Regions from separate parts of the Kitasatospora sp. NPDC001225 genome, predicted to be linked through region 2. Evidence: riboswitches for the same ligand, from Rfam matches in the RefSeq annotation. Region 2 holds a riboswitch; each other region holds the start of a gene.
What was found. Region 2 has a riboswitch for cyclic di-AMP ahead of ACWDCZ_RS05755 (M23 family metallopeptidase). Riboswitches for the same ligand answer to the same signal wherever they lie in the genome.

Region 1: linked by a shared signal. The riboswitch ahead of ACWDCZ_RS35040 (C40 family peptidase) and the one ahead of ACWDCZ_RS05755 (M23 family metallopeptidase) in region 2 are both predicted to bind cyclic di-AMP.
Region 3: linked by a shared signal. The riboswitch ahead of ACWDCZ_RS08980 (transglycosylase family protein) and the one ahead of ACWDCZ_RS05755 (M23 family metallopeptidase) in region 2 are both predicted to bind cyclic di-AMP.

The regions. Positions count from the first base shown of each region.
Region 1 covers NZ_JBSFJC010000171.1:9,117-14,122, forward strand. Annotated here, with positions in the region: gene ACWDCZ_RS35030 (NYN domain-containing protein) at 1-1,070, shown strand, start outside; gene ACWDCZ_RS35035 (C40 family peptidase) at 1,271-2,308, shown strand; cyclic di-AMP (ydaO/yuaA leader) riboswitch at 2,647-2,800, shown strand; gene ACWDCZ_RS35040 (C40 family peptidase) at 2,811-3,926, shown strand; gene ACWDCZ_RS35045 (C40 family peptidase) at 4,154-5,006, shown strand, end outside.
Region 2 covers NZ_JBSFJC010000010.1:81,547-95,767, reverse strand. Annotated here, with positions in the region: gene ACWDCZ_RS05785 (HipA family kinase) at 1-16, shown strand, start outside; gene ACWDCZ_RS05780 (DUF3037 domain-containing protein) at 13-429, shown strand; gene ACWDCZ_RS05775 (MarR family winged helix-turn-helix transcriptional regulator) at 514-969, shown strand; gene ACWDCZ_RS05770 (HelD family protein) at 1,010-3,136, opposite strand; gene purB (adenylosuccinate lyase) at 3,256-4,686, shown strand; gene ACWDCZ_RS05760 (MFS transporter) at 4,694-6,175, opposite strand; cyclic di-AMP (ydaO/yuaA leader) riboswitch at 6,590-6,727, shown strand; gene ACWDCZ_RS05755 (M23 family metallopeptidase) at 6,730-7,710, shown strand; gene ACWDCZ_RS05750 (APC family permease) at 8,057-9,607, shown strand; gene ACWDCZ_RS05745 (DUF2470 domain-containing protein) at 9,666-10,385, opposite strand; gene ACWDCZ_RS05740 (RidA family protein) at 10,536-10,964, opposite strand; gene ACWDCZ_RS05735 (IclR family transcriptional regulator) at 10,993-11,742, opposite strand; gene ACWDCZ_RS05730 (sugar kinase) at 11,774-12,913, opposite strand; gene ACWDCZ_RS05725 (type III PLP-dependent enzyme domain-containing protein) at 13,157-14,221, shown strand, end outside.
Region 3 covers NZ_JBSFJC010000018.1:70,039-75,044, reverse strand. Annotated here, with positions in the region: gene ACWDCZ_RS08985 (hypothetical protein) at 381-1,340, shown strand; cyclic di-AMP (ydaO/yuaA leader) riboswitch at 1,792-1,962, shown strand; gene ACWDCZ_RS08980 (transglycosylase family protein) at 1,949-3,340, shown strand; gene ACWDCZ_RS08975 (hypothetical protein) at 3,637-3,837, shown strand; gene ACWDCZ_RS08970 (LacI family DNA-binding transcriptional regulator) at 3,957-4,976, opposite strand; gene ACWDCZ_RS08965 (glycoside hydrolase family 13 protein) at 5,002-5,006, opposite strand, start outside.

The DNA.
Region 1 (5,006 bases), on a different contig from region 2:
TGAAGGCGCTGGAGTCGGGCACCGTCCCGAGCGCGGCCGATCCGATGGACGTCGCGGCCGCCGCCTACCTGGTGCGTTCGACGGGCTGGAGCCGGCTGGTGGCCGAGGCCGGCGAGGAGGCCGAGCGGGCCGGCGCCGAGGACGCGGCCGCGGAGGCGGTCCGGCTGGTGGAGAAGCTGCAGGCCGAGCTGGCCGAGGTGCGGGCCTCCGCGCGGGCGGACGCGGACCGGCAGCGGGCCGAGTCCGACGGCGTCCGCAGAGAGGCCGAGTCGCTGCGCAAGAGGGTGCGGACGCTGGAGAGCGACACCCGCCGGGCGCAGGCCGAGACCCGCCGGGTGGCCGGCGAGCTGGACGCGCTGAAGGCGCAGGCCGCGGCCGAGCGCGGCGCGGCCGAGAGCGAGGCGCGCCGGCTCCGGCACCGGGTCCTGGAGCTGGAGAACGCGGCCGAGCAGGGCCGCCGTTCGGCCCGTGAGGGGCGCAGCGTCGAGGACATGCGGCTGCGGCTGCTGCTGGACACCGTGCTGCAGTCGGCCCAGGGGCTCCAGCGGGAGCTGGCGCTGCCGGTCGCCCAGATCCGCCCGGCGGACCTGGTGGAGGCGGTGGTGCCGGGGGCGGCCTCGCCGCACGACGTGGCCCGGCGCGGGCTGGCCGAGGACGATCCGGCGCTGCTGGACCAGCTGCTGGCGATCCCCCAGGTGCACCTGGTGGTGGACGGCTACAACGTGACCAAGACCGGCTATCCGACGCTGCCGCTGGAGCAGCAGCGGATCCGGCTGCTGGGCGGGCTGGCGATGCTGGCCCAGCGGACCCAGGCGGAGGTCACCTGCGTGTTCGACGGGCAGGACCTGGACGTCCCGGTGATCATGGCGCCACCGCGCGGGGTCCGGGTGCGGTTCAGCCGGACCGGGGAGACGGCCGACGAGCTGATCCGCCGTCTGGTGCGGGCCGAGCCGCAGGGCCGTCCGGTGGTGGTGGTGTCCACCGACCGGGAGGTCGCGGAGGGCGTGCGGAAGGCGGGCGCGCGCCCCGTGGCGTCGGTGCTGCTGCTGAACCGGCTGGCCCGGCCCTGAACCCGGGGAGGTTCGCATGATGCCTGGTCAGGGCCTGTTTCGGAGCATTGTGCGAGTCCGGTGAAGTCAGTGTGGGGACCGGAGTTCACGCCTTCGGGGGAGTGGCAAAACGGATAGATCTTCACTAGGGTCTGGCGTCAAACCTATTTTCCGGAATCTCATCCCATCAGGTGAGCCCGTTGGAAGAAGGAGCCGGTCCCTTGGCCTCCCACCGCCGTCCCAAGCAGCCGAGCCGCGCACGGATCTCCGTGCTCACCGCGGCCGCTGCGACCGCGGTCGCCCTCTCCGCCCAGGTGGCCGCGCACGCCGCGCCGCAGCCGAACAAGACGGACGTCAAGGCGCAGATCGACCAGCTCCAGGAGGAGCAGGAGCAGGCGGCCGAGAAGTACAACGGCGCCAAGGAGCGGGCCGACCAGCTGCGCAAGCAGGCCGACCAGCTGCAGGACCAGGTGGCCCGCGGCCAGGAGCAGATGACCCAGCTCCAGGGCGGCCTCGCCGAGGTGGCGGGCGAGCAGTACCGCAGCGGCGGCATCGACCCGTCCGTCCAGCTGATGCTCTCCTCGGACCCGTCCGGCTACCTGGACAAGGCCTCCACCGTCCAGCAGGCCAGCACCAGTCAGGCCGAGGCGCTCAAGGGGCTGCTGGACCAGCAGCGCCGGCTGGACCAGGAGAAGACCGAGGCGGCCGCCGTCCTCGCCTCGCTGGACACCACCACCAAGGACCTGAACCAGGCCAAGTCGGACGTCAACACCAAGCTGAAGGCCGCCCAGGACCTGCTGAACTCGCTGAGCTCCGCCGACCGCGCCGCGCTGCGGGCCCAGCAGGCGCAGGACGACCGCGCCTCGCGCGGCAGCGACCGGGTCGACCTCGGCAGCCTGCCGCCGGCCAGCGGCTACGCGGCCACGGCGCTGGCCAAGGCGATGAGCAAGCAGGGCTCGCCGTACGTGTGGGGCGCCACCGGGTCGACCACCTTCGACTGCTCGGGCCTGATGGTCTGGGCGTACGGGCAGGCGGGCGTCTCGCTGCCGCGCACCTCGCAGGAGCAGGGCCACTACGGCACCCGGATCCCCTCGCTGGACCAGGCCCAGCCGGGCGACCTGGTGATCTACGGCCCCGACATGCACCACGTCGGGATGTACATCGGCAACGGCATGGTGGTCCACGCGCCGCACACCGGTGACGTGGTGAAGGTGATGAAGGCCGACGCGATGTCGATCAACACCATCCGCCGGGTCTGACGGACCGACACGCCCGGGGGGCTCCCGCGGGGGCCTGTGAAAAGCGCCACCCCCGTTCGGGGTGGCGTTTCGGGTTTCCGGCCCTTCGACGACCACATGGTGAGAACCGATCAGCCTTGTGTGCGTCAATGGTCACCATCGGTCATTTTCACAAAGGAACTTGGGTAATCTTCTGTCTTTTTTCTGACAAGGATTTGAACCGATCACGGTTCAGTTACTAGGGTCATGCTCCGAACCACCGCACTGTCGATCGCCCAGCCAGGGTGGCGGCGGTGGTTACCGTCGAGTTCGCAAGGCAGCGGGACAGGTCGAAGCGACTGTCCGACAGGGGAGCCCAGTGGTAGGGGGCGCTGCGGAGCGGAGCCGGGGAACCACGTTCCTCCGGGGTGAATCGGCGCCAGGTCGGCCGGTGGAACGGCCGTGAGGCGTCGTAGGGCATGCTTCCGGCCCGAACCCGTCAGCTCACCCGGTAGGCGGCCGTAGGAAGAAGGAGTCCGCCTTCGTGGCGTCCCATCGTCGTCCCAAGCCCGCCGGCCGCGCCCGGGTCTCGATCCTGACCGGCGTCGCCGCCGCAGCCGTCGTCCTCTCCGCGCAGGGTGCCCACGCGGACCCGCAGCCGACCAAGGAACAGGTCAAGGGGCAGGTCGACCAGCTCAACGAGCAGGCCGAGGTCGCGACCGAGAACTACAACGCCGCCCAGGCCAAGCAGCAGGACCTGGAGAAGCAGGTCTCCGGCCTGCAGGACCAGGTGGCCCGTCAGCAGGCCCAGGTCACCGAGCTCCAGGGCGGCCTCGCCGAGATCGCCGGCGAGCAGTACCGCAACGGGGGGATATCCCCCACCGTCCAGCTGATGTTCTCCTCCAGCCCGGACAGCTTCCTCAGCCAGGCCGACGCGCTGAACCAGGCCGGCAGCACCCAGAAGGGTCAGCTGAAGGAGCTCCAGGAGCAGCAGCGCAAGCTCGACCAGGACCGCAACGAGGCCCAGGGCAAGCTCGCCGAGCTGGAGTCGACCACCCAGCAGCTGAAGGCCTCCAAGGACGAGGTCCAGGGCAAGCTGAAGGCGGCCCAGGACCTGCTCAACACGCTGACCGAGCAGGACCGCCAGGCGCTGCGCCAGGCCGAGGAGAAGGCCGCCGCCGAGGCCAAGGCCAAGGCCGACGCCGCCCAGGCCCAGCAGCAGCAGGCCGACCGCGCCTCCCGCGACAACAGCCGCGGCAGCCTCTCGGCCCCCACGACCACCGCTCCGGTGAACGTGGCCCCCGGCAGCTCGCGCGGTGCCGCCGCGCTGTCCGCCGCCGCCTCCAAGATCGGCAGCCCGTACGTCTGGGGCGCCACCGGCCCGGGCTCCTTCGACTGCTCCGGTCTGATGGTCTGGGCGTACAACCAGGCCGGCGTGTCGCTGCCGCGCACCTCGCAGGCGCAGGCCTCGGCCGGCACCCGGCTCGGGACGGACCTCTCCAAGGCCCAGCCCGGCGACCTGCTGATCTTCTACACCGACGCCCACCACGTCGGCATCTACGCCGGCAACGGCCAGGTGCTGCACGCCCCCAAGCCGGGCGCGTCGGTGCGCTACGAGGCGGTCACCAACATGCCGCTGACCGGCATCGTGCGGGTCTGATCCCCGCTCGGACGTCTCCAGGCCCGGTCTCCCCCAGGGGAGGCCGGGCCTGCGGCTTTTCCGGCGGCTCGATCTGATGTCCGATTAGGGAGTGAATATTCGGGTTGGGAGGGGTTTGGACTCGCTTGCCCGGACTCGCTAACGTCTGCCACCGGACTCCCGCTCGACGGCCGCCCGTCCCGGTGCGGCGGCGGGGGCCGCGCCGCAGGATTGGAGCCGCTGCCGCCATGCCCGTGCACCGCCGTTCCCAACTGCTCACCCGGGCGCTGGTGCTGACCGCGGCCGCCGCCACCGCGTTGGGCGCGGCCACCGGAGGCAGCGCCCAGGCGGCCCCCGCCAGCCCCGACCCGGGCGACCGTCAGGACGTCAAGACGCAGGTCGAGCAGCTGTACGACGAGGCCGAGCAGGCGTCCGAGAGGTTCAACGCCGCGCAGGAGGCCCAGCGGCGGCTCCAGGGCGAGACCACGATCCTCCAGGGCGAGATCGCCCTCGCCCAGGACCAGCTCAACGGGCTGCGCGGCGACCTGGCGATGGTGGCCGGGGCCGAGTACCGCGGCGGCGGGATGACCCAGACCGCCCAGCTCATCCTCTCGCCCGACCCGGAGGGCTACCTGGCCCGCGCCCGCACCCAGGGCCAGGCCGCCGTGCGCCAGCAGGAGACCCTGCACGAGCTGATCACCCGCCAGCGCCGGCTCGACCAGCGCCGCACCGAGGCGGCCGACAAGCTCGCCGAGCTGGACCGGACCCGGCGTTCGCTCGCCGACAGCAAGCAGCAGGTCCAGCAGCGGCTGGCCGGGGCGCAGAAGCTGCTGAACGGCCTGGGCGCCGTCGAGCGGGCCCGGCTGGCGGTCCAGGACGCCCGGGACGCCGAGCAGCGCGCCACCCGGGGCACCGACCGGCTGGACCTCGGCACCGCCCCGCCCGCCTCCGAGCGCGGGGCGGCCGCGCTGGCCGCCGCGGTGCGGATGATCGGCTCCCCGTACGTCTACGGGGCCACCGGCCCGCACGCGTTCGACTGCTCCGGTCTGATGTACTACAGCTGGCGGCAGGCCGGAGTGACCCTGCCGCGCACCTCGCAGG
Region 2 (14,221 bases):
GGAGGTGCCCGCATGACCGAGTTCACGCTGTCCGTGCTGCCGGCCACCGTCGAGCTGCACGACTACGAGTACGCCGTGATCCGCGCGGTGCCGAGGGTCGAGCGCGGCGAGTGCGTCAACGTCGGGGTGCTGCTGTACTGCCGACAGGAATCGCACCTGGCCGCCCGGACCCACCTGGACCAGGCCCGGCTGTTGGCGCTGGACCCGGTGGCGGACGTGCAGGGCGTGCGGCGGGCGCTGCAGGGGATCGAGGCGGTCTGCCACGGCGGCCCGCAGGCCGGTCCGGCGGCGGGGGACAGCGCCGGGCAGCGGTTCCGCTGGCTGACCGCGCCGCGCAGCGCGATCGTCCAGCCGGGGCCGGTGCACACCGGGCTGACCGCGGACCCGGAGGCGGAGCTCCGGCGGCTGTTCGACCAGCTGGTGCTCTGACACCGGAGGGTTCCGGGGCGGCTCGCGGACGGTTGCCGTGGTCAAAGCTTGAGTTGCTGAAGCACCTGGTCGTACTCTGGCCCCATGGGTTCGACAGCGACGACGACCGTACCGACCAACGCCGAGTTGATGGAGGCGCTGGCCTCCGTCGGTGCCGCGTACTTCCAGGACTTCGCGGCCGCCGCCGCCCGGCACGGGCTCTCCTCCTCGCAGGCCAAGGCGCTGGGCGCGGTGCAGGAGCCGGTGCCGATGCGGGCGCTGGCCGGGAGGCTCGGCTGCGACGCCTCGAACGTCACCGGGATCGTGGACCGGCTGGAGTCGCTGGGCCTGGCCAACCGGGAGGCGGCGGCCGGTGACCGCCGGGTGAAGATCGTGGTGATCACGGCCGAGGGCCGGGAGATCCTGAACCGCATCCGCGGCGAGATGGCCCGGACCCACCAGGCCTTCGAGGCGATGACCGACGAGCAGCGGATCGCCCTGCACTCGATCTGCTCCCAGGTGCTGCCGGTGCTGGCCGGTCGTACGGGCGGCGCGCAGTAGGACCCCGCGCCGCCCGTACGCCACCAGTGCTTCGTCCCGGTCAGAGCAGCCCGGCGAGTTCCGGTGGCAGCGGCCGGTGGTGGAGCAGGGTGAGTGAGCGGGTGGTCCGGGTCAGGGCGACGTAGAGGTCGCGCGGGGCGAGCGCGGCCGGCTCGACCACCACGACCGCGTCGAATTCCAGCCCCTTGGCGTCCGCGACCGTGAGCGCGTCCAGCTCCGTAGCCAGGGCGTCCGGTGCGATCACGCCGAGGGTGCCCGGGCCGACGGGCAGCCGGGCGAGCGCGGCGGCGAAGCCGCCCGCCGGGACGCGGACCGCGCGGGGCCGCTCGGTGCCCGGTCGGATGGCCTCGGGCGGCCGGTGGCCGGGTACGGCGGTGCGCAGCACGGCGGCGGCGAGGGCCATGACGGGCTCCGGCGTGCGGTAGTTGACGGTGAGCCGTTCCTCGCGCCAGCGGCCGGGCAGGTGCGGGTCGAGCGTCTCGGCCCAGCTGCGGGCGCCGGCGGGCGAGCCGGTCTGGGCGAGGTCGCCGACGATGGTGAGCGAGGTGGTCGGGACGCGCCGCAGGACGGCGCGCCAGGCCATCGCGGACAGCTCCTGCGCCTCGTCCACGACGACGTGGCCGTACGCCCAGGTGCGGTCGGCGGCGGCACGTTCGGCGGTGGAGCGGTACGGGCCGTCGTCGCGGAAGCGCTCGGCCAGGGCGGCGGAGTCCAGTAGGGCGTCGTCGGTCTGCCCGGTGATGGTCAACACGCCCTGGGCGAAGGCCAGTTCGTCCGGGTCTTGACCGGTGGGGGCCGAGGGCCCCTCGATACCCAGGAGTTCGGCGGCCTCGTCGAGCAGCGGGACGTCCTCGGCCGTCCACTCGGAGCCGGGCGGGCGGAGCAGGGCGGTCGCGTGCTCGGGGGCCGCTGCGGCGAGCAACTCCCGGTCGGTGAGCAGGCGTTCGAGCAGCTGCTGCGGGGTGAGCCGGGGCCAGAGCGGGTCGAGCGCGGCGCGGACGTCCGGCCGCTCCCACAGCTCGCGCGGGGCGTAGTGCGCCTCCTCGTCGTCGTACGGGCGGCCGAGGGTGAGCGCCTGGCCGATCGCGAGGGCGTCGAGCAGGGTGCCCAGGTAGAAGGCGCGGGCCCGGTTGTGCGGCAGTCGCAGGCCGCGGGCGGCGTCCCGGGCCTCGGCGCAGGCCCGGGCGGAGACCCGCAGCCCCTCGCCGAGGTCCAGGCCCTCGACGGGGGCCGTCTGGTGGGCGGCCACGGCGGCGCGGAGCACCCCGGCCATCCAGGGGCCGCCCTTGGCGAAGGCGGCGGCGGGGTCGTCGGTGCCGGTGGCGGCGAGGCCGGGGAGGAGTTCGGCGACGGTGCGGAGCACCACCTCGGTCTCGCCGAGGGCGGGCAGCACCTCCTCGATGTACCGCAGGAAGCCGGGGTTGGGGCCGATCACCAGGACGCCCCGGCGCTCCAGCGCGGCGCGGTGGGTGAACAGCAGGTAGGCGGCGCGGTGCAGGGCGGCCAGCGTCTTCCCGGTGCCGGGGCCGCCCTGGACCACCAGGGCGCCGCGCAGCGGGGAGCGGATCACCCGGTCCTGCTCGGCCTGGATGGTGGCGACGGCGGTGCCCATCCGGCCGGTGCGCTCGCGGTCGAGGGCGGCGAGCAGGGCGGCTTCGCCGACCAGGGCGCGGCGGCCGGAGTCGTCCAGCCCGGCGAGGTCGAGCGCCTCGTCGTCGAGGCCGGTGAGGGTGCGGCCCCGGGTGTGCAGGTGGCGGCGGCGCACCACCGGGCCGGGGTGGACGGGGGTCGCGGTGTAGAAGGGGCGGGCGGCCGGGGCGCGCCAGTCGAGCAGCAGCGGTTCGTACGTGTCGTCGGTCAGGCCGGTGCGGCCGATGTAGTGGACGGTGCCGTCGCGCTCGTCGAGCCGGCCGAAGCAGAGGCCGCGCTCGACCGCCTCCAGTCGGGCGGCGTGGCGGGCGGCTTCGCGGGAGCGCACCTCGCGCTCCAGCCGGGCCTGGTGGGTGCCGCCGGACCCGGCGCCGTCGTGGGTGCCGTCGGCGGTGCGGCGGGCCCGTTCGCGCTCGGCGTCCAGCCGGGCGTAGAGCCGGGTGAGGTGGGCCTGCTCGGTGCGCAGGGCCGCGGCGAGGGCGCTGGAGTCCCGCGCGGTCACTGGCGGTTCGCTCATCGGTGTGGTATCCTTGCGGTGAGAAGGCTGCGAAGCGTCATCTGAAAGGCGCTCAATTGACCCAGCCTACCCCACTCCGCCGACGTCCGGCGTGACCTCGGCTGTTACTCTTGCGAAGCGTGAGCGCGAAGCCCCAGATCCCCAATGTCCTGGCCTCCCGGTACGCCTCGGCGACCCTGGCCCAGCTGTGGTCCCCCGAGCACAAGGTGGTCCTCGAGCGCCACCTGTGGCTCGCCGTCCTGAAGGCCCAGCAGGACCTCGGCGTCGAGGTTCCGGCGACCGCCGTCGCCGACTACGAGCGGGTGATCGACCAGGTCGACCTCGGCTCGATCGCCGCCCGTGAGCGGGTCACCCGCCACGACGTGAAGGCCCGGATCGAGGAGTTCAGCGAGCTCGCCGGGCACGAGCAGATCCACAAGGGAATGACCTCCCGGGACCTGACCGAGAACGTCGAGCAGCTGCAGATCCGCCAGTCCCTGGAGCACGTGCGGGACCGCACGGTGGCCGTGCTGGTGCGCCTGGCCAAGCTGTCCGCCCAGCACGCCGAGCTGGTCATGGCCGGCCGTTCGCACAACGTGGCCGCGCAGGCCACCACCCTGGGCAAGCGGTTCGCGTCGATCACCGACGAGCTGCTGGTCGCCTTCCGCCGCCTGGAGGAGCTGATCGCCCGCTACCCGCTGCGCGGGATCAAGGGCCCGGTCGGCACCGCCCAGGACATGCTCGACCTCCTCGGTGGCGACACCGACAAGCTGGCCGAGCTGGAGCGCCGGGTCGCCGGGCACCTCGGCTTCGAGAACGTGCTGACCAGCGTCGGCCAGGTCTACCCGCGCTCGCTGGACTTCGAGGTGCTCACCGCCCTCGTCCAGCTGGCCGCCGCGCCGTCCAGCCTGGCCAAGACCATCCGCCTGATGGCCGGCCACGAGCTGGTCACGGAGGGCTTCAAGGAGGGCCAGGTCGGCTCCTCCGCGATGCCCCACAAGATGAACACCCGCTCCTGCGAGCGCGTCAACGGCCTGGCCGTCATCCTGCGCGGCTACGCCTCGATGACCGGCGAGCTGGCCGGCGACCAGTGGAACGAGGGCGACGTCTCCTGCTCGGTGGTGCGCCGGGTCGCGCTGCCGGACGCGTTCTTCGCCTTCGACGGCCTGCTGGAGACCTTCCTGACCGTCCTCGACGAGTTCGGCGCCTTCCCTGCGGTGATCGAGGCCGAGCTGGACCGCTACCTGCCGTTCCTCGCCACCACCAAGGTGCTGATGGGCGCGGTGCGCGCGGGCGTCGGCCGGGAGACCGGGCACGAGGTCATCAAGGAGCACGCCGTCGCCTCCGCGCTGGCGATGCGCGCGGGCGCCCGGGAGAACGAGCTGCTGGACCGGCTGGCCGCCGACGAGCGGATCCCGCTGGACCGGGCCGCGCTGGACGCGCTGCTCGCCGACCGGCTGTCCTTCACCGGCGCGGCCGGCGCCCAGGTCGCCGAGGTGGTCCGCCAGGTGGAGGCCGTCGCGGCCGCCTACCCGGAGGCCGCCAAGTACGCGCCCGGCGACATCCTCTGACGTCTCGTCAGCCCTGAGCCGAGGGCCCCGCCGCCGGACCGGTGGCGGGGCCCTCGCGCGTCGTGGGGACGTGGCCCGGGTCCAGCGGCGGGGTGGTGGTGCCGCACGGCCAGTCGCAGTTCGGCTCGGCCACCTGCTGGTCGTCGGCGGCGAGCACGTTGCCCCGTACGGTCGCGAGGGCGATCAGCCCGCCGGCGGCCAGCAGGCCCGCGCAGATCAGCATCGCGGTGTGGAAGGCGGAGTCGACCGAGGAGGGCACCCGGTAGGCGTCGCCGCTCAGCCCGGCCAGCGCCGGGAGGGCGGCGACCGCGAGCAGGCCGGCCGCGCGGGCGGCGGCGTTGTTGACCCCGCTGGCGATGCCCGCGTGCCGGACCTCGACGGCGGCCAGCACGGTCGCCGTCAGCGGTGCGACCAGCAGCGTCATGCCGCAGCCCATCACCGTGACGGAGGGCAGCACGTCCACCCAGTAGGAGGAGTCCGGGCCGACGCGCAGCATCAGCAGCACCCCGGCGGCGCACAGCAGGGGGCCGACGGTCAGCGGGATGCGCGGGCCGATCCGCTTGCCGAGCCGCCCGGCGCGCGCGGACAGCAGCAGCATCAGCACGGTGATCGGCACCAGTGCGAAGCCCGAGACCAGCGGCGAGAAGCCGGACACGATCTGGAGCTGCACCACCAGCAGGAAGAAGACGCCGCTGAACGCCGCGTACACGCACAGGGTGACCAGGTTCACGGCGGTGAACAGCCGGGAGGAGAACAGCCCGAGCGGCAGCATCGGATCGGGCGCGCGGCGCTCGACCGCCACGAAGGCGACGCCGAGCGCCACTCCGAGCACCCCGCTGACCCAGACGGCGGGGGACAGGCCCTCGCCGGCCGCCGTCAGCGCGTAGGTGATCGCGCCGAGGGCGAGGGCGGCGAGCACGGCGCCGAGGACGTCGAAGCGGCCGGAGGCGCCCTCGTCCCGGCTCTCCGGCACCGACCGGGTGGTGACCGCGATCACGGCGGCGGCGAGCGGCAGGTTCAGCAGGAAGATCCAGCGCCAGCCGGGGCCGTCCACCAGCCAGCCGCCGAGGAAGGGGCCGACCGCCGCCGACACCCCGCCGAGGCCGGACCAGAGCCCGACCGCCGCCGAGCGGTCGTCAGGGTGGAAGACGGCCTGGAGCATGGCGAGCGAGCCGGGGGTGAGCAGCGCCCCGCCGATGCCCTGGACGGCGCGGGCGGCGATCAGCACATGGATGCTCGGCGCGGCGGCGCAGGCCGCGGAGGCGACGGCGAACCAGACCACGCCGATCAGGAAGACCTTGCGCCGCCCGTAGCGGTCGCCGAGCGCGCCGCCGAGCAGGATCAGGCCCGCCAGGGTGAGCAGATAGGCGTTCAGGGTCCATTGCAGGGACGCGAGGGAGGCGCCGAGGTCGGCGCCGATCCGGGGCAGCGCGACGTTCACCACGGTGCCGTCCAGCATCGCCATGCTGGAGCCGAGCACCGTCGCCATTAGTACCCAGCGACCCTGCGCGGTGCCCAGGCGCAGGGTGCCGGCCTCGGAGGTGGCCACGGGCGAATCCTGCGCTGCTGAGGCGCACGTGACAAGGGTCACCGGTGGGTGTGTTGGCGGCTGGCGGTGCGTGAGCGGACGGGTGCGCGGCGTGGCCGATCTCGGCGCAGGGTCGTGGATCAGTGGCGGGGGGTGAATGGGTTGTGTACGCACCGTGGGCTCGGGCCTGCGGAGGGTCACTGGGACAGGGGGGATCGTTGCCGTTTCAAGAGATCGACATTGCTTCACCCGAACGGATGGGTTTTAGTTCAGCGACCGCCCGGCCAGTCCGGACGGATCCGCCGGGTGGAACGCCGAGTCCTGCCGCTGCCCGGTGGTTCGAAACGAACTCTGTACGGCAGGAGCGGGGGACCCACAGGTAAGTCGCCGGACCGGAGTTCGCGCCTCAGGGCGCGGGCGTCCAGGACCGGCTTGGGGTGAAGCCGCGCAAGCGGCCGGGCAACTCCAGCCCGAACCCGACAGCTCACCTCGCAGGCGTCGGAGAGGAAAATTCCATGCCTGCACAGGCTCGTCGTATCGCCCTGCCCCGCGCCGCCCGCATCGGCATCGCCACCGCCGTCACCGGTGTGTCCTTCGCCCTCCCGCTCGTCACCGCGATGAGCGCCCAGGCCCACACCCCGGCCGCTCCGGCCGCCGCCTCCACCGAGGTCAAGCAGGCCACGCGGGCCGCCGCTCCGGCTGCCCAGGCCGCGCAGGAGAGCTACCGCGTCGTCAGCGGTGACACCCTGTCCAAGATCGCCGACGCCAAGAACGTCGAGGGCGGCTGGCACGCGCTGTACGAGCAGAACCGCTCGGTCGTCGGCGCCGACCCGAACCTGATCTTCCCGGGCCAGCAGCTCGCGCTGTCCGGCCACGCCGCCGCTCCGGCCGCCGACGCCGCCCCGGCGAAGCCCGCCGCTCCGGCCAAGCCCGCCAAGCCGTCCGCTCCGGCGACCCAGGCCGCCAAGCCGCAGGCCCAGGTCCAGGTGCAGACCGAGGTCGCCAAGCCGTCCGCGCAGCTCGAGACCCAGCTCCAGGTCGCCGTTCCGGCCCAGGCCGTGACCGCCACTCCGGTCGCCGCCGCCACCTCCGGCTTCGTCGCCCCGCTGGCGAGCCCGCGGCTCGGCACCGCCTACGGCGTGGCCGGTTCGATGTGGGCCTCCGGCCACCACACCGGCCAGGACTTCGTCGCTTCCACCGGCACCCCGCTGCGCGCCGTCGCCAACGGTGTCGTGGTCAAGGCCGGCAACGGCGGCGCCTACGGCAACGAGGTCGAGATCAGGCTCGCCGACGGCCACTACGCCGAGTACGCGCACCTCTCCTCGATCGGTGTGAGGATCGGTCAGACCGTCACCGCCGGCCAGCAGATCGGCCTCTCCGGCGCCACCGGCAACGTGACCGGCCCGCACCTGCACTTCGAGATCCGCAACGGCTCGGAGTACGGCTCGGACATCAACCCGGTCGCCTACCTGCGCGCGCACGGCGTCGCGCTCTGACCCCGAGAGCTCCGGGGTACCAGGAACCACCGCCGCTGCGGGCGAACCGATCGCCCGGGATGGTCATGTCGGGTGACCGCTCGACCGGGTGATCGCCGCACGGCGGACATGGGCGCGGGACACGCCCAGGCCGGCCCGGCCGCATGAGGACCTCCTCGTGCGGCCGGGCCGGCCGCTTTCGTTCCCGGGCCCGCCCGGGGTGTTCGAGAGATCGAACGAAGCGTCAACTCCGGTGTCCCACAGGGTGGTCGCCGGGATCTCCGGGCGCCTCCGGGGCGCCATGCTGGCGGACGGTCAGTGCCCGGCCGGTCCGGCGGTCGGGCGGGCCGGGAGGCGAGGAGGCCGGATGGCGGTCCGCAGCGGGGGCGTGGCGGGGGAGACGGCCGGGCGGGAGCGGCCCGGGGCGGGCGGGGTCGACCGGCTGAAGGCGGACTCGGTCGGCCTGGTCGGCGTGGTGTTCATGGCGCTCGCCACCGCCGCCCCGATCACCGCGATGACCGGCAACCTGCCGATCATCGTCGGTCAGGGCAACGGCGCGGGCGCGCCCGCGGCGTACATCGTGGCGACCGTGGTGCTGACGGTGTTCTCGGTCGGCTACGTGGCGATGGCCCGGCACATCACCGCGGCCGGCGCGTTCTACGGCTACGTCTCGCACGGGCTGGGGCGGGTGGCGGGGATGGCCTCGGGGCTGCTCGCGGTGCTCGCGTACGTCGTCACCGAGGCCGCGGCCCTCGGCTTCTTCGCGTACTCGCTGCGCGGGCTGGTCCGTTCGCAGCTGGGGGTGGACGTCGGCTGGGGCTGGTACGCGCTGTTCGGGGCGGCGGTGATCGGGGTGATGGGCTGGTTCGACCTGCATCTGACGGCCAGGGTGCTCGGGGTCGCGCTGGTGCTGGAGATCGGCGTCCTGTCGGCGGTCTCACTGGCGGTGCTGCTCTCCGGCGGCGGGCCGGACGGGCTCGCGGCCGGGACCCTGAACCCGCTGAACGCGCTGAAGGGGGTGGGGAGTTCGGGCACCTCGGCGGCCGGACTCGGACTGTTCTTCGCGTTCTGGTCCTGGGTGGGCTTCGAGTCCACCGCGATGTACGGCGAGGAGTCCCGCGACCCGAAGCGGGTGGTGCCGCGGGCCACGCTGATCTCCGTGATCGGGGTCGGGCTGCTCTACGTCTTCGTGTCCTGGATGATCGTGTCCGGCAACGGCGTCGAGCGGGCGGTCGCGGTGGCGGGCGGCGCGGTGCCGGGCAAGGACGGCAACAGCCTGTTCTTCGACCAGCTCGCCGCGCACCTGGGGGCCTGGGCGGTGAAGGTCTTCCAATGGCTGGTCGTCACCGGCTCGTTCGCCTGCGCGATGGCCTTCCACCAGTGCGCGGCCCGGTACCTGTACGCGATCGGGCGGGAGGGGCTGCTGCACCCGGCGCTCGGCCGCACCCATCCGCGGCACGGCTCGCCGCACATCGCCTCGGTGACGCAGTCGGTCATCGCGGTGGGGCTGGTGGCGGGGTTCCTGGCGGCCGGCATGGACCCGTACGCGCACCTGTACACGCTGTTGGCGCTGCTCGGGACGATGGCGATCCTGGTCGTGCAGACGCTCTGCTCCTTCGCCGTGGTCGGGTACTTCCACGTGCGCGGACGGCACCCGGAGACGGCGCACTGGTTCCGGACGCTGGCCGCGCCGCTGGCGGGCGGGGTGGCGATGGCCGGGGTGGTGGTGCTGCTGGTGCTCAACCGGGACGCCGCGGCGGGGGAGGCGGCGCACACGCTGCTGTTCCGGCTGATCCCGTACCTGGTGATCGGGGTGTTCGCGGGCGGGGTCGGGCTGGCGCTCGCGGTGCGCCGGTGGCGGCCCGGGCTGTACGCGCGGATCGGGCGGGTGGTGCTGGAGGACGCGGTCGAGCGGTGACCGGGCCGGGGCCGCGGTGGCCGGCGGGCCCGGGCGTTCGCGCCGGGCGGGCCCGGGTTCAGCGCCGGTGGACCGGCAGGCCGTACTGGGCGGCGGCCAGCAGCTCGTGCATCCGGTGGCCGAAGTCGTCGGTGTCCCGGGCGGGTTCGGGGAAGACCAGGCGGACGTCGCGGTGGCCGTGCGAGTGGTCCAGGCGCAGCACCAGGCCGTGGCGGTCCAGGGCGAGCGGGCGGACCTCCGGGGCGTGGGCGAGCACGGCCGGGTCGAGCAGCCGGGTGAGGACGTCGAGCGCCTCGGCGTGGTCGTCGGCGAGGTGGGTGAGCAGCATGGCCTCGTACCGGGCCAGCGGGTCGGGGGTGGCCAGGGCGAGGTCGGCGGCGGTGATCGCGCCGGTGGCGTACGGGGTGGCGAGGACGGCGTGGGCGACGTCCACCCGCAGGTGCACGCCGAGGCCGTCGTCGGTGAGGTGGGCCGGCCGCAGTCGGCCGGCCAGGGTGAGGCGGGCGCGGACGCGGTCGCGGACGGCGACGGGGGCGATGTCGGTGACGTCGAGGACGACGGCGAGGCCCTCGGCGGCGCCGACGGCGGCCGTGGTCAGCGGGTCGTCCAGGGCGGCGCGCAGCCGCAGCCGGGAGCCGTGCACGGAGACCGGGGTGTCCAGGTGGTGGTGCTCGCCCAGGGCGCGGACGGTGAGTGAGGAGGTCGTGCTGAGCAGGCTGTGGATCCGGTCGGCGGTGCTGGGCTCGGGGACCTCGGTGTCGCCGGTGGGCAGGCTCATGGACGGACCTCCAGTTAGTTAGGTGAGCCTAACCTAATGTGCGGCTGGGGGTGTGGCAAGCAGGCGGTGGGGCGAGCGGGCGGGCCCGGGCAGGCGGAAGGGCCCGGACGCGCGGGTGGCGTCCGGGCCCTTCCGTCGGGCGGGGCCGGGTCAGCCGATGACGGCCTGGGCGTCGATCTCGACCAGCATCGGCTCCTGCGGCAGCTCGACGAAGACGGTGGTACGGCACGGCTTCACGCCGCCGGGCTTGACGTTCTCGTCGATGAACTCGGCGTAGACCTCGTTCATCAGCGGGAAGTCGGCGCGCTTGGTGAGGTAGACGCGGAACATCACCACGTCCTCGATGGTGGCGCCGCCGGCCTCGACGATGGCCTTGACGTTCTCCAGGGTGCGGCGGGTCTGCGCCTTCACGTCGCCGTGGTGCAGGTACTCGCCGGTGGCCGGGTCCTGCGGGCCCTGGCCGGAGACCTGGAGGAACGGGCCCTTGCGGACGCCCTGGGAGAACATCCAGGCGGGGGCGGGGGCGCCGTCGGTGCGGATCTCGGTCTTCTCGAAGGTCTGGGGGTGCTCGGCGGACATCGGGTTCCTTACGTTGTGTGACGGTTCGTCAGTTGTGGTCGGGGCGGCCGCAGTCGGCCGAGACGGCGCGGGTGGTGGCGAGCAGCTGCGGGAGCAGGTCCAGCACCTGCTCGTACGGCAGGACGACGTCCGGGACGGAGATCGAGGCGGCGGCGACCACCCGCCCGCTGGCGTCCCGGACGGGCGCGGCCACGCAGTTGATGAAGGACTCGTGCTCGGCGTGGTCCTGCGCCCAGCCCTGGGCGGCGACCCTCTCCAGCTCGGCGAGCAGCGCCTCGGGGGAGGTCAGGGTGCGTTCGGTGTGCCGGACGAAGTCGATCCCGGCCACCACCCGGCGCCGCTCCGGCAGCGGCAGGTCGGCCAGCAGCACCTTGGAGACGGCGGCGCTGTGCAGGGCGGCGCGCAGGCCGATCCGGGAGTACATCCGCACCGGGTGGCGGGAGTCGAACTTGTCGATGTAGACCACCTCGCCGCCCTCGTACGCGGCCAGGTGCACGGTCTGGCCGGTGGCGGCGTTCAGCTCGGCCAGGTGCGGGGCGGCGATCCGGCGCACGCCGCGCTGCTCCAGGGCCAGACCGGAGAGCGCGAAGAGGCCGGCGCCCAGGTGGTAGCGGTAGGCCGCGTCGCGATAGACGAACCGTTCCTCTTCGAGGCTCTGCAGCAGTCGGAGCACGGTCGTCTTGTGGACGCCGAGCACCTCGGCGAGCTGGTCGAGGGAGCGCTCGCCCTCGCCGAGCTCGGCGAGGATGCGCAGGGCGCGGGTGACGGTCTGACTCATCGTGCTCCGCTTCGAGGGCTGGGGTTCCCGCTCATTGTGCCCGGGCCCGGTCGGCGGACGACGACCGGTCGGCGCACCGCGTCCGGTCGGCCGGGCGTGCGACGCCGGCGGGCAGGGACGGGCCGGTGATGCCCTCCGGGGTGACCCGGGTGGCGGCCCACTGGGCGGGGGAGGCGTCGAGCAGGGCGGCCACCACGGCGGCGTCCGGCAGCTCGGCCTGGTCGCCGGGGGCGGTCAGCGCGCAGGCGGCGCTCAGGTGGCCGAGCCGCAGTCGGCGCCGCTGGTCCAGGCCCCGGACGGTGCCGGCCAGGTAGCCGGCCGCGAAGGCGTCGCCGGCGCCGGTGGCCTCGACCACCTCGACCGCGAGGGCCGGCTCGGTGACCGCCGTACCGTCCTGATCCAGGGCGGTGACCTGCCGGGCCGCGTCCTTGACCACGACGGTGGCCGGGGCGGGGAAGCGGCGGCGGAGCTCGGCCGGGTCGCCGGTGCCGAAGGCGGCCTCGGCCTCGTCGGCGCCGAGCAGCAGCAGGTCGGCGGCGTCCAGCAGCGGCGGCAGGACGGCCGGGTCGCGGTCGAGCCAGAGCGAGGGGCGCCAGTTGAGGTCGAAGCTGACCAGGCGGCCCGGACGGCGGTCGGCGAGCAGGGCGCGCAGCAGGGCCAGGCAGTCGTCGGAGAGCGCGGCGGTGATGCCGGACAGGTGCAGCAGCCGGGCGCCGGCCAGCAGCGCGGCGGCGGCCGGGTCGGCGAGCAGGCCGGGGGAGAGCGCGGCGGCCGCGGAGCCCCGCCGGTGGTAGTGCAGCCGGCTGCGGCCGGGCCCGAGGTCGTGGCGGTCGCCGGTGGTGCCGCCGACCTCCTTCAGGTAGAGGCCGGTCGGGCGGTGCGGGTCGACCGCGACCGCCGAGACGTCCACGCCGCGGGCGGCGACCTCGGCGAGCAGCCGGCGGCCGAAGCCGTCGTCGCCGACCCGGCTGATCCAGGCGGTCGGCACGCCGTGCGCGGCCAGCGCGCCCGCCACGTTGGATTCCGCGCCGCCGACCGAGAGACGGAAGCTCTCCACCGACTCCAGCGGGCCCGGGCGGTCCGGCAGCAGGACGGCCATCGACTCGCCCACGCACACGGCCGTCGGGGGAGCGCCGGGGCGGGTCGGGCCCTGGGTGTCCTGTCGCGGCATGTGCGGGGCTCCTCGTCTGCGGCCGTTCCGTCGAGAGCGGGCCCACCGGGCCGACTCCGTGGCGCGTGAACGCCGCGTTCGTCCGTGAGCACCGCGTTTCTCCGCGAGCACCGCACGTGAGCCGACCCCGTCGACCGGGAGCCCGGTCCGTTGACCGTGATCCGGCGCCGATGCTAGAACCGTGTTGCCAGCATGTGCAACCCTCGTTGCGCATGTTGCAACCTGTGCGGATGGAGGAACACGGTGGAGCAGACCTTCGCAAGCAGCGGTACCGGGCCGGGGATCGCCCGGGGAGCGGTGGCGGCCCTGGCCGACGAACCGCTCGACTGGCGGTTCAAAGCCGCTCCGCCGCAGTCGTGGGGCCGCAGCACGCGGGAGTGGCTCGCCACCGGCCCCACCCTCTCCTCGCTCGGCACCCCGCTGCTCACCCTCGACGGCGCCGCCCTCGACCACAACGTCCGCACCATGGCCGACTGGTGCGCCAAGGCGGGCGTCGCGCTCGCCCCGCACGGCAAGACCACCATGGCGCCCGCCCTCTGGCAGGCGCAGCTCGACGCCGGAAGCCACGGCATCACCCTCGCCAACCTGCCGCAGGTGCGGATCGCCCGGGCCTTCGGGGTCCAGCGCATCCTGCTCGCCAACGCCCTGCTCGACCCGGCCGGACTGGCCTGGCTCGCCGACGAACTCGCCGCCGACCCGGACTTCGCCTTCCTCTCCTGGGTCGACTCCGTCGAGAGTGTGCGGCTGATGGACGAGGCGCTGCGCGCCGCCGGAGCCGAACGGCCGGTCGAGGTGCTGGTCGAGCTCGGCGGCCCCGGCGGGCGGACCGGCGCCCGCGGCGCGGACGCCGCCGTCGAGGTCGCCGCCGCGGTGCTGCGCGCCCCCACCCTGCGGCTGGCGGGCATCGGCGGCTACGAGGGCGCGATCGCGCACGACGCCTCGGCCGAGGGGCTGGCCGCCGTCCGCGGCTACCTGCGGGAGCTCGGCGAGCTGCACGGCCGGCTGGCGAGCGCCTACCCGGACGGCACCCCGCCGGTGGTCTCGGCCGGCGGCAGCGCCTACTTCGACCTGGTGGTCGAGGAGTTGGCGAACCTGCCGGAGTCGTTCACGGTGCTGCGCTCGGGCGCGTACATCGCCCACGACGACGGCTTCTACCGGGGCATCTCGCCGCTGGCCCGGGACGGCGGGCGGACGCCGTTCCGCGGTGCGCTGCACGGCTGGGCCCGGGTCGTCTCCCGGCCCGAGCCGCAGCTCGCGCTGCTGGACGCCGGCAAGCGCGACCTGCCCTTCGACGAGGGCCTGCCGGAG
Region 3 (5,006 bases), on a different contig from region 2:
GCGAACTCTTCACGGGCCCTTCCTCTGACGGTACGTAAACGGACATAGCCGATGAATCGTCGAGCCCGCGATAACCGGCCGTGAGCACCTCCCCGCTGAATGTTGATCTTCGAATGCCGGGAGTCGCCCGCCCGTGACCCTCCGTCAAGCCGGGCTCATGCTGTGAGACATCTCACGCGCCCCGGGTGCAACGCCCGCCCCCTCGGATCGCGTCGGGACAAGCACCGGCCACCATGCGGGGGTTGGGCGAAGAATGTCCGGATTGTAGGCAAAGCGCCCGGACCGGCGCCGGAGACGCACCGGGTCCGTACCGCGAGCACGCGAAACCCGTACGGCAGCCGACTGCAAGCCGGACGGGCCGATGTCCTACGATCTCCGGCATGAGCACCGCAGCCATTCCGGGCGCGCCACTGCCCGTCCGTACTCCAGGCTCCCGTGCGCGGGGGCGCCACCGTCGTCCCGAGCGCCCCGAGATCCCGGCCGGCGCCCCGGCCCTGGTGCTCGCCGTGCCCGCGACCGCCGGGCCCGAGTCCCGCTCGGTCGTCGAGGAGCTGCTCTCGATCGTCCGCACCGAGCAGAACGGCGTCCAGACCGCCGTCGGCTACCTCCCCGGTGACGGTGCGGCGGGCGCGAGCGGCGAGGACCGCACCGTGGCCGAGCTGCTGGCCCTGGCCGCCGAGGCCGGGCGGCCGATGCCCGTCCTGGTGCCGCTGGTGCCCGGCCCGCACACCTTCCTGACCGGGCTTCACGCGCTCGCCGCCGAGTACGGCGCGCCCGTCACCGACCCGCTGGGCCCGCACCCGCTGCTGGCCGAGGCCGTGCACGTCCGGCTCTCCGAGGCCGGGCTGGCCCGGGCCGACCGCGCCCGACTGTTCGCCATCGCGACCGCCGCGGACGGCGTGGTGCTGACCACCGTCGGCGGCGAGGACGCGGCCGCCGCAGCCGGCATCACCGGCGTGCTGCTGGCCGCCCGGCTGGCCGTGCCGGTCGTCGCCGCCGCGCTCGACGTGCCCGGCTCGGTGGCCGCGGCCGTCAACCACCTCAAGGACACCGGCTCGCAGCGCCCGGCGCTGGCCCCGCTGGTGATCGGTCCGGAGGCGGACTCCGAGCTGCTCGCCACCGCCGCCGAGGAGACCGGCTGCCCGTCGGCCGCGCCGCTGGGCGCCTACCCGTCGGTCGGCCAGCTGATCGCCTCCACCTACCTGGCCGCGCTGCCCACGCCGTCCCCGGAGGACCTGGCACGGGCCGAGGCGGAGGCGGCGGCCGCCGCCGAGGCCGAGGGGGTCGCGGAGGGCTCCCGTGGCGCCCACGCGGCCGCCGAGGGGCCTGGCGGACGATAAGGACACCGCGCGCGGGTTCGCGCGCACCGAAGGGCCCGGAACGGATCGCGTTCCGGGCCCTTCCGCGTACTTCCCCCCACCCCGTCCGTCCCGTACGGGAGTCACCCGGCAATGAAGGGGAATGTCCGTTCTGGCGCTATTTGAAAGGAAATAGGGAGCGTGGATTCACATGCTCCGATCGCGACCGCTCCCCCACCCGCCGGAGTGCGCCACTCCGCGATTCGACGCACCGTCACGCCGCTCCTGAGGCGGAGCCAGTTGTCGGCTTCCGCAACAGCATTGCCTGAAAACGATCATTTACGATCATGGTGAGTGGCAATTTTGGCAGTTTCCACTAAACCGTGATGCACATCACAGTGGTTTGCAGTTTGAACTTAAGTCTGATTAACGTGCTCCCCGTTCGTGACCACACGAACCCGGTCATCCGCAACGCCGAGTCCTGCCGTCGGATGTCCTGGAAGCGCGAAAACGCACCACGGCAGGAGCGGGGGACCCACAGGTAAGTCGCCCCGGACCGCTCTCCGGAACGGTCCAGGGCTAGGGGTGAAGCCGTGCTCACCGCACGGCCGGGCAACTCCAGCCCGAATCCGACAGCTCACCTCGCAGGCGTGGGAGAGGACCACGTCTTCATGCTGCCCACCAACGGCACCCGTCTGTCCGGCCGTACCCGTCGCGTGATCGCCGCCCTCGGCGTCGCGGGCGTCGGCCTCACCGTCCCCTGCCTCACCACCGGCACCGCCTCGGCCGCCTCCGTCGCCACCTGGGACAAGGTCGCCCAGTGCGAGAGCGGCGGCAACTGGAGCATCAACACCGGCAACGGCTTCTACGGCGGCCTCCAGTTCACCTCCAGCACCTGGTCCGCCTTCGGCGGCACGGCCTACGCGGCCCGCGCCGACCTGGCCACCAAGGACCAGCAGATCGCCGTCGCCGAGAAGGTCCTCGCCTCCCAGGGCCCCGGCGCCTGGCCGGTCTGCTCCGTCCAGGCCGGGCTCACCAAGGGCGGCGCCGCGGCCGCCGTTGACACCTCGGCGGGTTCGACCGCCGCCAAGCCCGCCGCGCCCGCCCAGAGCGCCAAGCCGGCCGCTCCGGCCGCGAAGCCCAGCGCCAAGCCCGCGCAGCCCCAGACCCCCGCCGCGAAGCCCGCCGCGCCCGCCCAGGGCGACGCGCAGGCCTCCACGGACTCCGCCGCCTCCGGCAACCGGAGCGACTGGGTGCAGAAGCGCCAGCAGCAGGCCCAGGGCGGCGACTACACCGTCGTCGAGGGCGACTGGCTGTCCGCGATCGCCGACCAGCACAAGGTGCAGGGCGGCTGGCAGCGGCTGTACGACCTCAACCGCGGCACCCTGACCGAGGGTCCGGACACCATCTACCCGGGCCAGCAGCTGTCCTTCGGCGGCAACGGCCAGGCCCGGGCGGGCCAGCCCTCCGCCGGCACGTCCGGCTCGGACTTCACCTGGTTCGACCGCTCGCAGAAGTCCGGCCAGTCCGCGAACGGCGGTGCCGTGAACGCCCAGCCGACCGCGCAGCCCGAGGCCCCGGCCGCCAAGCCGTCCACCAAGCCGGCCGCGAAGCCCGCCACCAAGCCCGCTCCGCAGCCCCAGGCCCAGACGCAGACCCAGACCCAGGCGCCGGCCGCGACCGGCAGCATGGCCGCCGCGGTCTCCTTCGCCGAGTCGAAGGTCGGTCAGGCGTACGTCTACGGCGGCACCGGCAACGGCGGCTGGGACTGCTCCGGCCTGACCCAGGCCGCGCTGCGCGCCGCGGGCGTCTCCGTCCCGCGCGTCGCCGCCGACCAGGCCGCCGCCAGCACCCACGTCTCGCTGGACAGCCTCCAGGCGGGCGACCTGCTGTTCTGGTCCAACAACGGCAAGGACTCCGGCGTCTACCACGTCGCGATCTACGTCGGCAACGGCAAGTACGTCGAGGCCGCCAACCCGAGCTCGGGCGTCCGCGAGCAGAGCATCGCCAACTGGGCCCCGGACTTCGCCGGCCGGGTCTGAGGACGGCGCGCGGTCCACGGCGCACGGCCGACGGACGGCCGGTAACAGCTGACGGGTACCAGATAACAGCTGACAGATTTCAACATCTGTCAGCTGTTATCCGTCAGCTGTCGGCCGTCGTCCGAACGCTGACCGCCCACCACCCCCGGGGAGAGTCTGGTCGCTCCTCCCCGGGGGTTCCGGCGTTCCCGGGGCCACGGCGTGCCCGACCGTTCCCGACCGCGGTTCCGCCCCGTTCCGTGGTGGATCGCCGCCCCAGCGGGCATGCTGCTGCTCTGCACCCGAGGAGGAGTCACATGGCCCAGGTCACCGTCACCCTCGACGCGAACCTCGCGATCGACGCGATGATGCTTTCCGGCACCAAGAGCCCCCAGGACGCCGTCGAACTGGTCCTGCGCGACTACCTGGCCCGCGGCCGCCGCACCGAGACCCGTACCGGCGAGGCCGCCGACGGGCACCGCCTGACCGCCGACCGCCCGACCGCCCAGGAGGGCTGACCCACCCCACGGCCCGCCACGGTCCGGCACGGCCCGCGACGGCCGACCGCGCGCACGCCGACGGGCCCCGGAGAGCGATCGCCCTCCGGGGCCCGTCCGACGGCCGTGGCGGCCGGGGTTCAGCGCGCGCAGGCCCCGGTGGACCCGCGCATCACCAGCTCCGGCTGGAACATGAACTCGCCGCGCTGGGCGGCGTTCCCGCCGACCTCCTCCAGCAGCGCGTCCACCGCCGCCGTGGCCATCGCCTCGACCGGCTGGCGGATCGTGGTCAACGGCGGCTCGGTGAAGGCGATCAGCGGCGAGTCGTCGAAGCCGACCACCGACACGTCCTGCGGCACCGACAACCCGCGCTGCCGCACCGCCCGGATCGCCCCGAGCGCCATCATGTCGCTCCCGCAGACGATCGCCGTGCAGCCCTTGTCGAGCAGCGCGCCGGCCGCCGCGTGCCCGCCCTCCACGCTGAACAGCGTGTGGTGGACGAGGTTCTCGGCCTCCTCCCGGCCGAGCCCGAGCACCTCGCGCATCGCCGCCGTGAAGCCCTCGATCTTGCGAAGCACCGGTACGTACCGGCGCTGACCGACGGCCAGCCCGGTCCGCTCGTGCCCGAGTTCGGCCAGGTGCTGGACGGCCATCCACATCGCGGCGCGGTCGTCCGGCGAGATGAACGGCGCGTCGATCTTCTCGCTGTAGCCGTTGATCAGCACGAACGGCACCCCGCGCCCGGCCAGCCGGGCGTAGCGGTCGTGGTCGGCGGTGGTGTCGGCGTGCAGGCCGGAGACGAAGACGATGCCCGCCACGCCCCGGTCCACCAGCATGTCCACCAGTTCGTCCTCGGTGGACCCGCCCGGTGTCTGGGTGCACAGCACCGGGGTGTAGCCGTGCCGGCTGAGCACCTGCTCGATCACCTGGGCCAGCGCCGGGAAGATCGGGTTGCTGAGCTCCGGCGTGATCAGGCCGATCAGCCCGGCGCTGCGCTGGCGAAGGCGGGTCGGCCGCTCGTACCCGAGCACGTCGAGTGCCGCCAGCACGGTCTGCCGGGTGGCGGCGGAAACGTTCGCCTTGCCGTTGAGCACGCGGGAGACGGTGGCTTCGCTGACCCCCGCCTGCGCCGCGATGTCTGAGAGTCGCGCCGTAGTCACGGTCCCAGAGCCTATTCCAACCACGTCAGA